DNA from 3 places in the Lutispora sp. QWL-02 genome. Region 1 is predicted to be linked to each of the others. Evidence: riboswitches for the same ligand, from Rfam matches in the RefSeq annotation. Region 1 holds a riboswitch; each other region holds the start of a gene.
What was found. A riboswitch is a leader RNA that binds a small molecule or an ion and turns the genes downstream of it on or off. The one in region 1 is predicted to bind S-adenosylmethionine.
Positions count from the first base shown of each region.

Region 1 (4,653 bases):
TCATCCGGTATAGCTATGGTGCTGCCGTCTTTTAATTCGGTTATGCTATTTATTTTTTTAGAATATAATCCTAAAGGCTCCACATGAACCTTAGCTGCAGATACAAGGTTTAAACCTCTTTCTTTATTGAAATTATCCAAATAGGGCTGATGCTGGAAAAAGTTTGCATCTAATTCTTTGTCTGCAAGTGCTGTATTTGGTTGAACATAATCATTAAAAACGATCACTTCAAGCTTTAAGCCTTTCTTTTCTAATAAAGGCTTAACCACTTCCAATATCTCTGCATGGGGGATTGGTGTAGCTCCTACCTTCAGCACCGTTTCCTTCTCATTTTCTGCTGCTGCCGGTGCAGCCTCTTCCTTGGGTGCGCATCCAATAGTCAAGGATGCCAGTAATAATAATGCTAAAACCAGTGATATTATCTTTTTCATATTTATAAACATTCCTTTCATTTTTACTTAGTTATTTTTTGTTTTTCAACTGGCCAGGTTGAAAAACAGTAAAATATATATCAATTATCGATAATTATTTTTAATATTTTTTGTACATTGCGTCACGTCGGTATAATGATGCGTCATACAGGGGTAGGGAACGGGGAACACGGATTAACACTGATTTAGCACTGATTTACACAGAGGGATATTTTATTCTTTGTATAAAGTGTTAATAAGGTTATATCTGATATGTCATCCTGAACGTAGTGAAGGATCTTAGAACCATAAGGAATACCTAAGATTCTTCGCTTACGCTCAGAATGACCGAAATATCAGTTATATCGCTCTTGTATTGCATATATTAAACCCCTTCAGTGTTTTTCAGTGTTATCTTCGTGTCTTTCAGTGGTTTCCGTCTCCTTGACTCCAGAGTCCTGCTCAATCCACGTGCCCCGTGCCCCGTACCCCGTGCCTCGCAGCCATAAAAAATGCTTCGCAATTTTTATATTTTGTAAATCTATTTCAGTAACTTATTATATATCCTGCTCCCAATGCCCTGTATTATCTGAACCACTAAGACCAATACTATGACAGTTCCTATCATGACATCTTTTTGGAATCCCTGATACCCGAATCGTATGGCTAAATTTCCAAGGCCCCCGCCCCCTATAGCACCTGCCATTGCCGAATATCCTATGAGATTTATTATTGTCAAGGTTATACCTGATGCTATGGAAGGCAATGCTTCCGGTATCATCACCCTGAAAACTATCTGCTTTACGTCGGCACCCATGGATTGGGCTGCTTCTATGATTCCGGGGCTTATCTCCTTTATCGCATTTTCAATGAGCCTGGCTACAAAGGGTATGGCTGCTATGGTCAAGGGCACTATGGCTGCAGTTGTGCCTATCCTTTTTCCCACGATGAGCTTTGTCAGCGGAAAGACCGCAATCATCAGTATTATGAAGGGGAAGGATCTTGCTATATTTATTACCCCGTTTAAAGCTTTATTCAAGCCCTTTCTTTCCCAAATATTGCCTTCCTCCGATATTGCTGTTATGATGCCCAGAGGCATTCCGAAAATAACCGAAAACAATGTGGATGCAAACACCATGTATAGAGTTTCATAAAGGGGCTTGGGCATTAAAAGCATTATTTTTTTTATTGTTTCAATCAGAACTTCCATTATATTTCAACTCCTCTACTATGACGCCTTCATCCTTTAGGTATCCTATTGCAGCCTCTATTTTTTCATCTGTTCCCCTGAGGCCTACAACCAAATTTCCATAGGTTCTTCCTTGTATGCTGTTCATCTGTCCCGCCAGGATGTTTGCCTCAATATCGAAATTCTTTATGATTTTATATATCAACGGCTCTTTTGCCTTGTGGTCTAAAAATGTAATCCTCACAACCTCAGTATTTTCAGGATCATCTATTATATTTCTGTCAATGTTTAAGGATACGTCCTTTATAAAGCTCTTTGTGATAGGATGAGACGGCTTTGAAAATACATCATAGGTATTCCCCTGCTCCACCATACTTCCATCTGAAATCACAGCTACTTTATTGCATACCTCCTTTATGACCTCCATCTGATGGGTTATCATCACAATTGTTATTCCCAGCGTCTCATTTATGCTCTTCAGCAGCTTGAGTATGGAAGATGTGGTATTTGGGTCCAAAGCAGAAGTAGCTTCATCGCAAAGAAGTATTTTAGGGTTGGTAGCCAAAGCTCTGGCTATTGCTACCCTTTGCTTTTGTCCCCCGCTGAGCTGGCTGGGATAAGAGAACTTTTTATCCTTTAGATCTACAATATCCAATAGCTCATCTACCCGTTTCTCCATTTCTCGTTTATCATATTTCATTATTTTTAACGGAAAGGCTATATTTTCTCTGCAATTCTTCCTGCTCAAAAGATTAAAATGCTGAAATATCATTCCTATATTTCTTCTCATATCCCTAAGCTCGCCGTCATTCAGCTTAACGATATCCTTATTCTCAATGAAAATGCTGCCTTTCGTAGGCTCTTCAAGCCTGTTTATGCATCTGATGAGGGTTGATTTTCCTGCTCCGCTTAAGCCTATTATGCCGAAAATATCACCCTTCTCAATCCTGAGATTAATGTTTTTCAGAGCTTCCGTATTTCCTTCCTTGCCTGTATATGTTTTATAAAGGCCTTTTATATCGATCATTTTAGTACCCCCTCCGGTGTTAGAAACAAATAAAAAATCCCTCAATGATAAAAGAGGGATCACACCTCTCTTATCTCTCAGCTTTACGCTGCTGGAATTGACACCGATGCATTCGAATGAGAATGCCGGTTGTCGGGCTTCATCGGGCCAGTCCCTCCACCTCTCTTGATAAGAGTATAATATTAAATTTTATACAATAAAAAAACTCTTCTGAAAAACAGAAGAGGATAATTCCTTTCTATCTTTCAGCTTGTGCTGCTGGAATTGACACCGATGCATTCGAATGAGAATGCCGGTTGTCGGGCTTCATCGGGCCAGTCCCTCCACCTCTCTTGATAGAATAAATATTCATTTACATAATAGTATAATACGCCCTCTTAACTATGTCAACTATTTTTTTATGCCAGCATCAAACGATCGCTGATGATATCTGACGATTCCTTTTGGCTGAATAAAGCTAAAAGCTTTTCTGCAGTGAGGGACTCTTTATCTTTATCTCTTATATCCAAAATAATTTTACCTCTGTGCATCATTATAAGCCTGTTTCCCATACCTATGGCCTGCTTGAGATTATGGGTGACCATAAGTGTGGTTATTTTGCATTCCTTCACTATTTTATCTGTAAGCCCTGCAATAATCTCAGAGGTTTTGGGATCCAAAGCGGCCATATGCTCATCCAGCAGCAAAAGGCAAGGATTTGATATGGCTGCCATCAGAAGGGCCATAGCCTGCCTTTGCCCCCCGGATAGGAGCCCTACCTTTACATCAAGCTTATCCTCCAATCCTAAGGATAATTTTGAGAGGGAATCTTTGATGTCCGCTATTCTATTTTTTTCAATACCCCATGAAAATCCGTACCTATTATTTTTATTCCATGCCATAGACATATTCTCCAGCACAGTCATAGAAGGCGAAGTTCCCATTTTAGGATCCTGAAACACTCTGCCTATCAGCCTGCTGATTTTATATTCAGGGGTTTTGGATATCTCTCTTTTATTGAGCAGGATCGAGCCTTCATCGCTTTGTATGCCTCCTGAGATGATGTTTAATAAAGTGGATTTTCCTGCTCCATTGCTGCCTATGATGGTTATAAAGTCTCCATCTTTGATTTCCAGGGATAGCCCTTGAAAAAGCTTATTTTCATTGACTGTATCCCTATTAAAGGTTTTATGCAGATTTTGTATCAGTAACAGCTTTTACACCCCCAGAAAGTAGATTTCTCCCAAACTTGACCTTCAAACCGCTGTTATAAACCGCCAGGGCAGCTATTACTATAACAGAGGTTATAAGCTTTAAATCCGTGGGAGGCAAGCCGGCCTTCAAGGCTATGGCTATACTGCCCTTGTAAAGCAGTGATCCGAAAAGAGCGCAGGCTGTCCCAAATATTATAGGGAAAGCTTTTAATAAGGTTTCTCCCATTATGATAGAAGCCAGGCCCATAACTATTATTCCGCTCCCCATTCCTACATCGGAAAATCTCTGGTACTGAGCCATGACAGAGCCTGCCAGAGCAACCAATCCGTTTGAAAGCATGATGCCCATTATTTTGATAACTCCTATATCTACGCCTAATGATGTGACCATATTATGATTATCACCGGTAGCCTTCAATATAAAACCAAACTTCGTCTTGAACATCAAATCAAGAAACAGCTTTACGATCAATGCCAATATCATTATCACAAATACGGGAGGAATTTCTCCCGAGAAAATAGTCTTTGCATTGAAAAAAGGAGTATTAGCCTTTCCCATGATCCTCAGATTTATGGAATATAAGCCTATCATCACCAATATGCCCGAGAGCAGATTTGTTATCTTAAACTTAACATTCAGCACTCCTGTAACAAATCCCGCAGCCATGCCTGCACACATTGAAAGCATACAGGCCAGAATGGGATCGGCGCCTTTCACCAAAAGCAACGCCGTGACAGAGGCACCCAGCGGGAAGGTGCCTTCAACGGACAGATCGGGAAAATCCAAAATTTTATAAGTTATATAAACCCCAAAGGACATGATAGAAAATAAAA
Region 1 covers NZ_CM177762.1:448,192-452,844, forward strand. The annotation lists gene AC4HCY_RS01825 (MetQ/NlpA family ABC transporter substrate-binding protein) at 1-431, opposite strand, end outside; gene AC4HCY_RS01830 (methionine ABC transporter permease) at 952-1,620, opposite strand; gene AC4HCY_RS01835 (methionine ABC transporter ATP-binding protein) at 1,604-2,626, opposite strand; SAM riboswitch class I at 2,694-2,801, opposite strand; SAM riboswitch class I at 2,862-2,968, opposite strand; gene AC4HCY_RS01840 (ABC transporter ATP-binding protein) at 3,025-3,819, opposite strand; gene AC4HCY_RS01845 (ABC transporter permease) at 3,794-4,639, opposite strand.

Region 2 (4,653 bases), 170 kb from region 1:
TTTATCCCGTCTATAATGACCTTTTTCAGATCTCTGCTGCTCATGACCCCAATATCGGCGGGCTTCTGTTCTATGGCAGAATATGCTTTTATATATGCTTTGCTGTCCTTATCCGCATTGGACAGCACATTAAAGGCTCTTATGGTGCTTATCATATCCTCTTCCATAGGGTTCAGGATGGGTGCATCCAAGCCCGCTTCAAGGGCCATTGCCAGAAACGTCCTGTTTAAAAGGCCTCTCGCCGGCAGGCCGAAGGATACATTGCTGACCCCAAGGGCAGTCTTGACTCCTAAGTTCTCCTTGACCAGCCTTACAGCCTTTATGGTCTCCTGCACCTCTCTTTGCTGGGCCGAAGCCGTTAGCACAAGGCAGTCCACTATTATATCTTCCTTCCCTATGCCGTATTCAGCAGCCTTCTCGATCATGCGCTCTGCAATTTGAAGCCTCTCCTCCGCAGTCTTGGGTATGCCCTTTTCATCCAGTGTCAGAGCCACCACCAGGCATCCGTATTTCTTGGCGATGGGCAGAAGCTCTGCCATGCTCTTTTCCTCACCATTTATAGAGTTTATTATAGGCCTGCCGCTGCAGATCCTTGCCCCGGCTTCAACCACCTCCGGCCTCACGCTGTCTATCTGGAGGGGAAGGCTGACAATGCCCTGTATCTCCTTGATAGCCCTGACCATCAGCGCTTTCTCATCTATTTGAGGCAAGCCCACGTTTACATCCAGCATATGGGCTCCGTTATCCTTCTGGTTTACCGCTTCCCTCAATATGTAATCCATATCGCCTTTTATCAGGGCTTCCTTCAGCCTTTTCTTGCCTGTAGGGTTTATGCGCTCTCCTATGATTTTTACCTCCTCGCCCAGAACCACCGTACAGGAAGCAGAGCTGGCGGCAGTGATCCTCTCCGCCTTGGTGAAGGCAGGCTTCAGCCCTTCCAGAGCCTTCTGCAAGGCTCTTATATGCTCAGGCGTGGTGCCGCAGCATCCTCCCAATATCCTTACCCCTTGCTCGGCCATGCTGCGCCCATATCTGCCGAAATCCTCAGGGCTTATATCATAGACGGTTTTGTTTCCTACCATCTTCGGCAAGCCTGCATTGGGCTGGATTATCACAGGCAATCTGGAATACCTCAGCACCTCAGCTATGAGAGGCAGCATTTCTTCAGGCCCTAAAGAGCAGTTAAGGCCAAGGGCATCCAGATTCAGGTTTTGCAATATATTTACCATGGTCAAAGGATCAGTGCCCGTCAGAGTCCTTCCGTCAGCCTGAAAGGTCATGGTGCAGATCACCGGAAGGCTGGAATTTTCCTTGGCCGCCAGTATAGCTGCTTTAGCTTCGTATATATCGGACATGGTCTCGATAAGGATCAAGTCAGCTTCGGCGGATGTGCCGGCGGTTATTTGCTCTCTGAAGGCTTCATAGGCAGCCTCAAAGCTCAGATTGCCATAGGGCTCCATAAGCTGGCCCAGAGGGCCGATATCCAGAGCCACCAGCTTATCTCCTGCGGCAGTCCTTGCTATCTCCACGCCTCTTCTTATCACCATATCCAAAGAAAAATCCATATCCTTCAGCTTGTATCTGTTGGCCCCGAAGGTATTGGTGGTGACCACATCCGCTCCCGCATCTATATAGGCCCTATGTATGTGCTCTATGACCTCCGGCCTTTGGATATTGTAGCTCTCAGACAATTCTCCGGCTTTCATTCCGGCAGCCTGGAGCATGGTTCCCATCCCTCCGTCAAACAAGAGAAATCCGTCAAAATTTACAGCCTTAGTCATTAATATCCCCACACTTTCTATATATACAATTTCTGTCCTTGCACCTGCTGCATTTATTCCCCTCAGAGGTGCTCTCCTGCCTCTGCCATCCTATAAATGCAGTTACCGACTTTCGCGGCAGCATAATACTGCTTTCATTAACAGTAAGCCCTATCCTCGGATATGCCTTCAGAAGCTCAATTATTCCCTTCTGAAGGGTTATGGGCAGATCTCCATAGCCCGGGCTATATCTTGAAGTACAGCAGTATCCTTCCTTTAGAGCCTCTATCCTTATTTCTTCCTGTACCTCATCACAAAGAGCCTCAATGGCTGCAGAAGCGCAGGCATCCATCACTATACCCTTGGTAAGGTCTGTTTTTGAATAGTATGCGATCCTCCTATCCGCTTCAAGCCCTAATGTGGCTGCCATCAGCGCACATTTATCCGAATTCCGGAAATGCATGGTCAAATCCTTGCTCTGAAAAATCAAGTTTGTATCCTTCAAAGCCATCTTATCCCCGTCTCTTTCAATATCATAAACATTATAAACAAAGCTTTTCCTCAAAGCTTCGGTCATCTCGGCAATGCATTCCGTCAAAAGCTTTTCAAGCTTCTCATCCATATATTGATTCTTATGGCCCAAATATCTTAAAACTTCTTTCCTGTTTATATGCATAAAAAAATCCCTCCGGTTTAGAATATATTACACTTTAATATATATAAAATGCAAGATGGTCTTTTTAAAATTTTACTTGACAAATGCTCATATTTGGCATAAAATTTCTTTTAAACCTTTATAATTGAATAAGATCTTATCCAGAGAGGTGGAGGGACTGGCCCAATGAAGCCCGACAACCGGCATTCTCATTCGAATGCAGCGGTGTCAATTCCTGCAGAATTTTGCTTAAATTCTGAGAGATAAGGATAGCATAAAGTATATCGTACTTTATTAGCCTGCAGCCGGCTGCTTTCTTATCTGAGAGCAGCTTTTTAATTTGCTCCGCCTTGTCTCTGTTGAACGAGACTTCATTCAGAGGGGGATTCAACCCCCACTGAATGTTAGTCGAGTCCATACTGGACTTAGCCGCTTTTGGCACCCGCCGCCTATAGAGGTGGGGGCCTTAGAGCGGGTTAGTTCAGTGATAAAAAAATTAGAGGAGGAGAATCATATATGTCCATTAAAAAAAGCTATGAAGAAATCAATGAGAAGATCAGGAAAGGTACGGCAGTGGTAGTTACGGCAGAAGAGGTAATAAGCATAGCAGAAGAAAAAGGAATACAAGATGCAGCCAAATATGTTGATGTGGTGACCACCGGAACCTTTGGCCCTATGTGTTCTTCCGGAGCCTTCATAAACTTCGGCCATTCAGACCCGCCAATAAGGATGACTAAGATTTTGCTCAACAATGTCAATGCATACGGCGGCCTTGCTGCAGTAGATTCATATATAGGGGCCACTGAGCCCTCACAGGATCTGGGCATCGAATACGGAGGAGCCCATGTAATATGCGATCTGATAGATGGTAAGCCTGTGCATCTTAAGGCCTATTCCCCGGGGACAGATTGCTATCCCAGGAAGGAGATAGACACCTATATTACCAAGGATTTAATAAATGAAGCCTACCTCTATAATCCCAGAAATTGCTATCAGAACTATTCCGCAGCGATAAATACTTCCGACAGGCTCCTTCACACATATATGGGAGTGCTGAAGCCCCATATGGAGAATATAAATTACTCTACTTCCGGGGAATTGAGCCCTTTATTGAATGATCCCTACCTGAGGACCATAGGCATAGGGACAAAAATATTTCTGGCAGGCGCTGCAGGATATGTCTCCTGGCAAGGTACACAATTTGTCACCGAAAAACCCAGGGGAGAAAACGGCATACCGTTATCACCAGCTTGCACCCTTGCGGTCACAGGTGATTTGAAGAAGATGAGCACAGAATATATCAAGCCTGCGGTTTTTGAAAAATACGGCACCTCCCTGTTCGTAGGCATAGGAATACCTATACCCGTTCTCGACAAGGATCTGCTCCATAACCTGTCGGTGCAAAACAAGGATATATATACAAATATTGTGGACTACAGCGTGTCCCGTCTTAACAAGCCCGTCCTCGGCAAATGCAGCTACGGTGAATTGAGAAGCGGAGAATTGGTCCTCGACGGCAATACAATAAAAACCGCACCCCTTTCCAGCCTTTATAAGGCGAGAAAGATTGCCCTGGAGCTCAAAAGATGGGTGGCAGAGGAAGGCTTCACACTTCAGGAGCCCATAGAAGCTTTCCCAAAAGTTTCAGCCCTTAATTCATTGAAGGAAAGTGTTGATGGAGGGATATAATGAACAAGATATATATAAATAAAGAAAAATGCGTACATTGCGGAGCCTGTACCGCAGCATGCGGCTCCGATTCGCTCCGGATGGAAGGCAAGGATTGCACCCTGTCCTTTGATAAGGACCGCTGCGCAGGCTGTGAAAGCTGCATAAAGGCTTGCCCCTTGAGAGCCATTACGATAGATATGTCCACCAGGTGGCTTTATGTATGAAGAACGGTTTTACAGAGAAATAATGAAATCCAGGGATCTGCTCTGCTTTAATGTGACCGAAGGCGAATCGGACCTTCAGATTTTTGCTAAGGATAATCTGGAGAAAGAAACCAGGAGGGCTTTAATAAAATGCAGAAGCCAGCTTCATGAATATATTCGTAAGAATCCGCATTTTCTTACGAGCCTTGATTCCATTAAACCTCAAAAAAACAGTCCCGAAATAGTAAAGCAAATGTGCCGCGCAGCAGAGTCTGCAAAGGTGGGGCCTATGGCGGCAGTGGCAGGAGCCGTATCCAAATATGTAGGGCTTTCCCTCCTGAAGCATACCGAGGAGATAATCATT
Region 2 covers NZ_CM177762.1:276,882-281,534, forward strand. The annotation lists gene AC4HCY_RS01175 (homocysteine S-methyltransferase family protein) at 1-1,781, opposite strand, end outside; gene AC4HCY_RS01180 (vitamin B12 dependent-methionine synthase activation domain-containing protein) at 1,774-2,436, opposite strand; SAM riboswitch class I at 2,570-2,685, shown strand; gene AC4HCY_RS01185 (homocysteine biosynthesis protein) at 2,932-4,104, shown strand; gene AC4HCY_RS01190 (DUF362 domain-containing protein) at 4,104-4,310, shown strand; gene AC4HCY_RS01195 (UPF0280 family protein) at 4,303-4,653, shown strand, end outside.
Region 2: another riboswitch for S-adenosylmethionine. It lies ahead of AC4HCY_RS01185 (homocysteine biosynthesis protein); the one in region 1 lies ahead of AC4HCY_RS01835 (methionine ABC transporter ATP-binding protein).

Region 3 (4,653 bases), 880 kb from region 1:
TAGAATACTATTAGATATTTAAATAATCATCTAAATAACTGGAGGTTATGATCTTGATAGAAATAAGCAATGTATCGAAGACTTTCGGGGGCAAAAATAAGGCAGTGGATAATATAAGCCTTGTGATTCCTGATGGTGAAATTATCGGTTTCCTGGGACCTAACGGAGCGGGAAAGACCACTACAATAAAAATGATAACAGGAATTCTAAATAGTGACAGCGGCAGCATCAAGATCAACGGCATAGATATCTCGGAGGAGCCCATCAAGGCAAAGAAGCAGTTTGGCTTTGTGCCTGACAGCCCGGATATGTTCCTGAGGCTCAAGGGAATAGAATACCTCAACTTCATGGCTGATGTTTATGAAGTGCCGTCTCAGGATAGAAAGCCCGAGATCGATAATCTTGCAGAAAGATTCAGTATGGCAGAAGCGCTCTTTGACCAGATTCAAAGCTATTCTCACGGCATGAGGCAGAAGATCGTATTGATGGGCGTATTGCTGCATGAGCCCAGCGTATGGATATTGGATGAGCCTATGACGGGCTTGGACCCCAAGTCATCCTTCATTCTCAAAGAAATGATGAGAGAACATGCTGCCAAAAGCAAGACGGTATTTTTTTCTACCCATGTGCTGGAGGTAGCAGAAAAGATATGCGATAAAGTAGCAATAATCAATAAAGGGAAAATATTGTTTTATGGCTCTATTGAGGAAATGAGGCAGCATTTCAAGGGCGATGAATCCTTGGAAAATATGTTCCTGGAGTTGGTAGAAAATGAATAAGATGTTGAAGCTGGTCAAGATCCTCTTGAAAACAAACTTTAAATTTAATAAAAAATCTATAGCCCTGGGAGCCCTGATAGCTATATCTATGCTTCCCATGGCAGCGCTTATATGGACTGCGGCCTGGGAAGGCTACGGCGTTATGGCGTCGGTAGGGCAGCAGGGTATTATAATGTGGACGGCTATTTCCCTGGTGAGTCTGGTTACATTCATATTGGGCATATTTTTCATCATGGGCGTTTTTTATTACTCCAACGATATCGAGCTGCTGCTCCCTTTGCCATTGAAGCCCTGGCAGATACTTGGAGCCAAGTTTGCATCGGTGCTGGTTTATGAGTATATGACCCAGCTGGTATTTTTTCTCCCGGTGCTGGTTTCCTACGGTATAAAGGATAAAGCAAATTTACTTTATTATATTTATGGGGCCATCGCATATCTGCTTTTGCCTATAGTGCCGCTGGTTTTTTCCTCTTTCTTAAGCATCTTTGTTATGCGAAGCTTTAAATTTGTAAAAAATAAGGATCGGATGAAGACGATTTCGGGTATCGTTGCAATGGCAATGGCCATAGGCTTTAACATGATCATACAGAAATTTTCCGGAAGGCTTGGAAATCCTGAGGATATGATGAAACTGCTTCAGCAGGGGAATAATTCTTTGCTTTCCAAATCCCAGGATATTTTTATAATCAACAGATTTATGACCATGGCCCTGACCGATTACCGTGAGCTGCTGCGCTCCATTGGAAGCATGGCATTGGCTATTGCCGGTGCAGCAGCATTTATAGGACTGTTCTTTTATATTGGCGAAAAGTTTTATTTCAAAGGTGTCATAGGCCTGACAGAGGCAGCTCCGGCCAGAAGACCTAAAAGCGGCGCCGCCAAAATGAGCTTGTACAGGAAGCTCAGCGCTTTAAGGGCTTTCAGAGCAAAGGAGTTAAAGCTGCTTTACAGAAGTCCCGTGTACTTCATGAACTGTATTTTGATGAATTTCCTCTGGCCTGTATTCATACTGATACCTTTCTTTGCCGGAAACGAAGACCTGGGGGATATAAGGGAGCTGGCCAGGTATTTGGAAGATCCCGGCGTATTGCCTTATATTTTTGCAGGGGCAGCCGCTGCGGCTCTCTTCATAGGTGCTTCAAATATGATTTCATCAACGGCTATATCCAGAGAAGGGAAGAGCCTATATGTATCAAAATATCTGCCGGTAGATTATAAGACACAGATAAATGCAAAGGCTCAAACAGGTATACTCATGGGCCTTTTGGGAATGATAATGGCTTTCATAGTGCTCTGGCTTGTGTTCTCCTTTCCCATATATTTGATTTTTGCGGCGCTTTTGATGAGCTTGCCCTGCATCTTCTTTATAAACTATGCAGGAATCATGATAGACCTGAAATTCCCCAAATTAAATTGGGACAATGAGCAAAAAGCCGTAAAGCAGAATATGAACGGATTGCTGAATATGTTGATCAGTGTAGCTTTCGGAGCTTTGAATTTCGGCTTGGTTGTCTGGTTAAGGCTTGACTATATTTACGCTTTTATTATGATTTTCGGCTTTTATATCATAGCGGATATGCTGCTGTATAAATTTGTAACCTCATACGGATCAAGGCTGTATAAGGAGTTGTAATAAATTTCAACAAAAATAATGTTGACAAAAGCTATGCATCTGTTGTATTATAGACTTTGTCACGTGGGGAAATTCCCGAGCGGCCAAAGGGGGCAGACTGTAAATCTGTTGTCTCAGACTTCGGTGGTTCGAATCCACCTTTCCCCACCATTTTAAGACAAAAACCCGAAAGGGCTTTTTTGTTGACTTTTTTGGACAAATGTGCTAATATACTTTTGCAAACTGAATAAAGGTTACCTTATCAAGAGAGGTGGAGGGAAGGGCCCTATGAAACCCGGCAACCGGCATTGAGCGCGGTGCCAATTCCTGCAGGATTGTTCCTGAAAGATGAGGATATATTTTCGTTATGAAAATGAGCTTCTCATCAGGGAAGCTTTTTTTAATGCCGATTATGGGCAGATAGGGGGAAACGGAGAACACGGATTTTTACACTGAAAGAGGAACGACTGAAGGATCTTTTCGTGTTGGGAAAGATTCCGTGTTAATCCGTGTTTTCCGTTCTCTTAAACCCGTAAGGAATACCCTAATGCTAGAGGCTAGCAGCCAGAAGCTAGAGGCTGACCTTAAAGTAATACCCTAGAGAAAAAAAGGAGGAGATAAAATGGTAAGAAAGCTGTTTACTTCTGAATCTGTAACTGAAGGACATCCGGATAAAGTCTGTGATCAAATATCAGATGCAGTATTGGATGCTATAATGGAACACGACCCGATGGGAAGGGTTGCCTGCGAGGTCACCGCAACTACAGGTCTTGTACATGTAATGGGAGAAATAACCACTAATTGTTATGTGGATATCCAGAAAATCGTGAGGGAGACCGTGGAGGAGATAGGATATACGAGGGCAAAGTTCGGCTTTGACGCGGATACCTGCGGCGTGATCACTTCGATTCACGAACAGTCTACAGATATTGCAATGGGGGTTGACAAGGCGCTGGAAGCCAAAAAAGGAGAAATGAGCGAAGCTGATGTCGCTGCCATCGGAGCCGGAGATCAGGGAATGATGTTCGGTTATGCCTGTGATGAAACTCCCGAACTGATGCCTATGCCTATATCCTTGGCCCATAAACTGGCCAGAAAGCTGGCCCAAGTAAGAAGAGACGGTGTTTTGGATTATTTGAGGCCTGACGGAAAAACCCAGGTCACTGTTGAATATATTGATGATAAGCCTGTAAGGGTTGATACCATAGTGGTTTCCACCCAACACAGCCCTGATGTGGATCAGGCCACCATAGAGAAGGATATGATAGAGCATGTCATAAAGCCTATCATACCCAAGAATATGCTTGATGATAAAACCAAGTACTATATCAACCCCACCGGCAGGTTTGTAATAGGCGGACCTCATGGAGATTCGGGCTTGACAGGGAGAAAGATAATCGTAGATACTTATGGCGGATATGCAAGGCACGGAGGCGGAGCTTTCTCCGGCAAAGATCCCACCAAGGTTGACCGTTCGGCTTCCTATGCAGCAAGATATGTGGCAAAGAATGTGGTGGCTGCAGGCCTGGCTTCCAAATGTGAGGTGCAGCTTGCCTATGCAATAGGAGTTGCGAAGCCTGTATCAGTCCTTATCGAAACCTTCGGCACCGGAAAGATTGCCGATGATAAAATATCTGAGATAGTTTCCCGGGTATTTGATTTAAGGCCTGCTGCAATAATAAGGGATTTGGATTTGAGAAAACCCATATATAGAAAGCTGGCAGCCTACGGTCATATGGGCAGAACAGATTTAGGAGTGTCCTGGGAGAAAACCGATAAAGCCGATATATTGAAAAAAGAAGCAGGCATATAGAACAAAAACCTCTGAGAGAATACGAGTAGTCATAAGGACAACTTGTGAACCGAGGGTCAAGGTAAACTGAATACGAGAAAAAGCCATATCAATTCTATAACAGTTTTGATATGGCTTTTCTTTGTGTACAAAACAAGATTCGAAATTTGCGAATTTGCAAATTCAAATTTGAGTTGTGAAAAATTAAAATCAGTTATATAATATTACCTATAAGAAAACTGTTGGAAACAGAAAGGTGAATACCATGAAATTTTCGTATAAAAAGCTTTGGAAAATGCTTATAGATAGAGATATGATGAAAAAAGATTTGCTAAAAGAAGCAAAGATAAGCACTGTATCAATGGCAAAGATGGGTAAAAATCAGAATGTCACCACCGATGTGCTGCTCAAGGTTTGCACTGCATTGCATTGTGATATTTCTGATATTATGGAAATTGTGGAAGATGATG
Region 3 covers NZ_CM177762.1:4,078,441-4,083,093, reverse strand. The annotation lists gene AC4HCY_RS19440 (ABC transporter ATP-binding protein) at 54-779, shown strand; gene AC4HCY_RS19435 (putative ABC transporter permease subunit) at 772-2,412, shown strand; tRNA gene AC4HCY_RS19430 (tRNA-Tyr) at 2,478-2,562, shown strand; SAM riboswitch class I at 2,648-2,746, shown strand; gene metK (methionine adenosyltransferase) at 3,014-4,204, shown strand; gene AC4HCY_RS19420 (helix-turn-helix domain-containing protein) at 4,449-4,653, shown strand, end outside.
Region 3: another riboswitch for S-adenosylmethionine. It lies ahead of metK (methionine adenosyltransferase); the one in region 1 lies ahead of AC4HCY_RS01835 (methionine ABC transporter ATP-binding protein).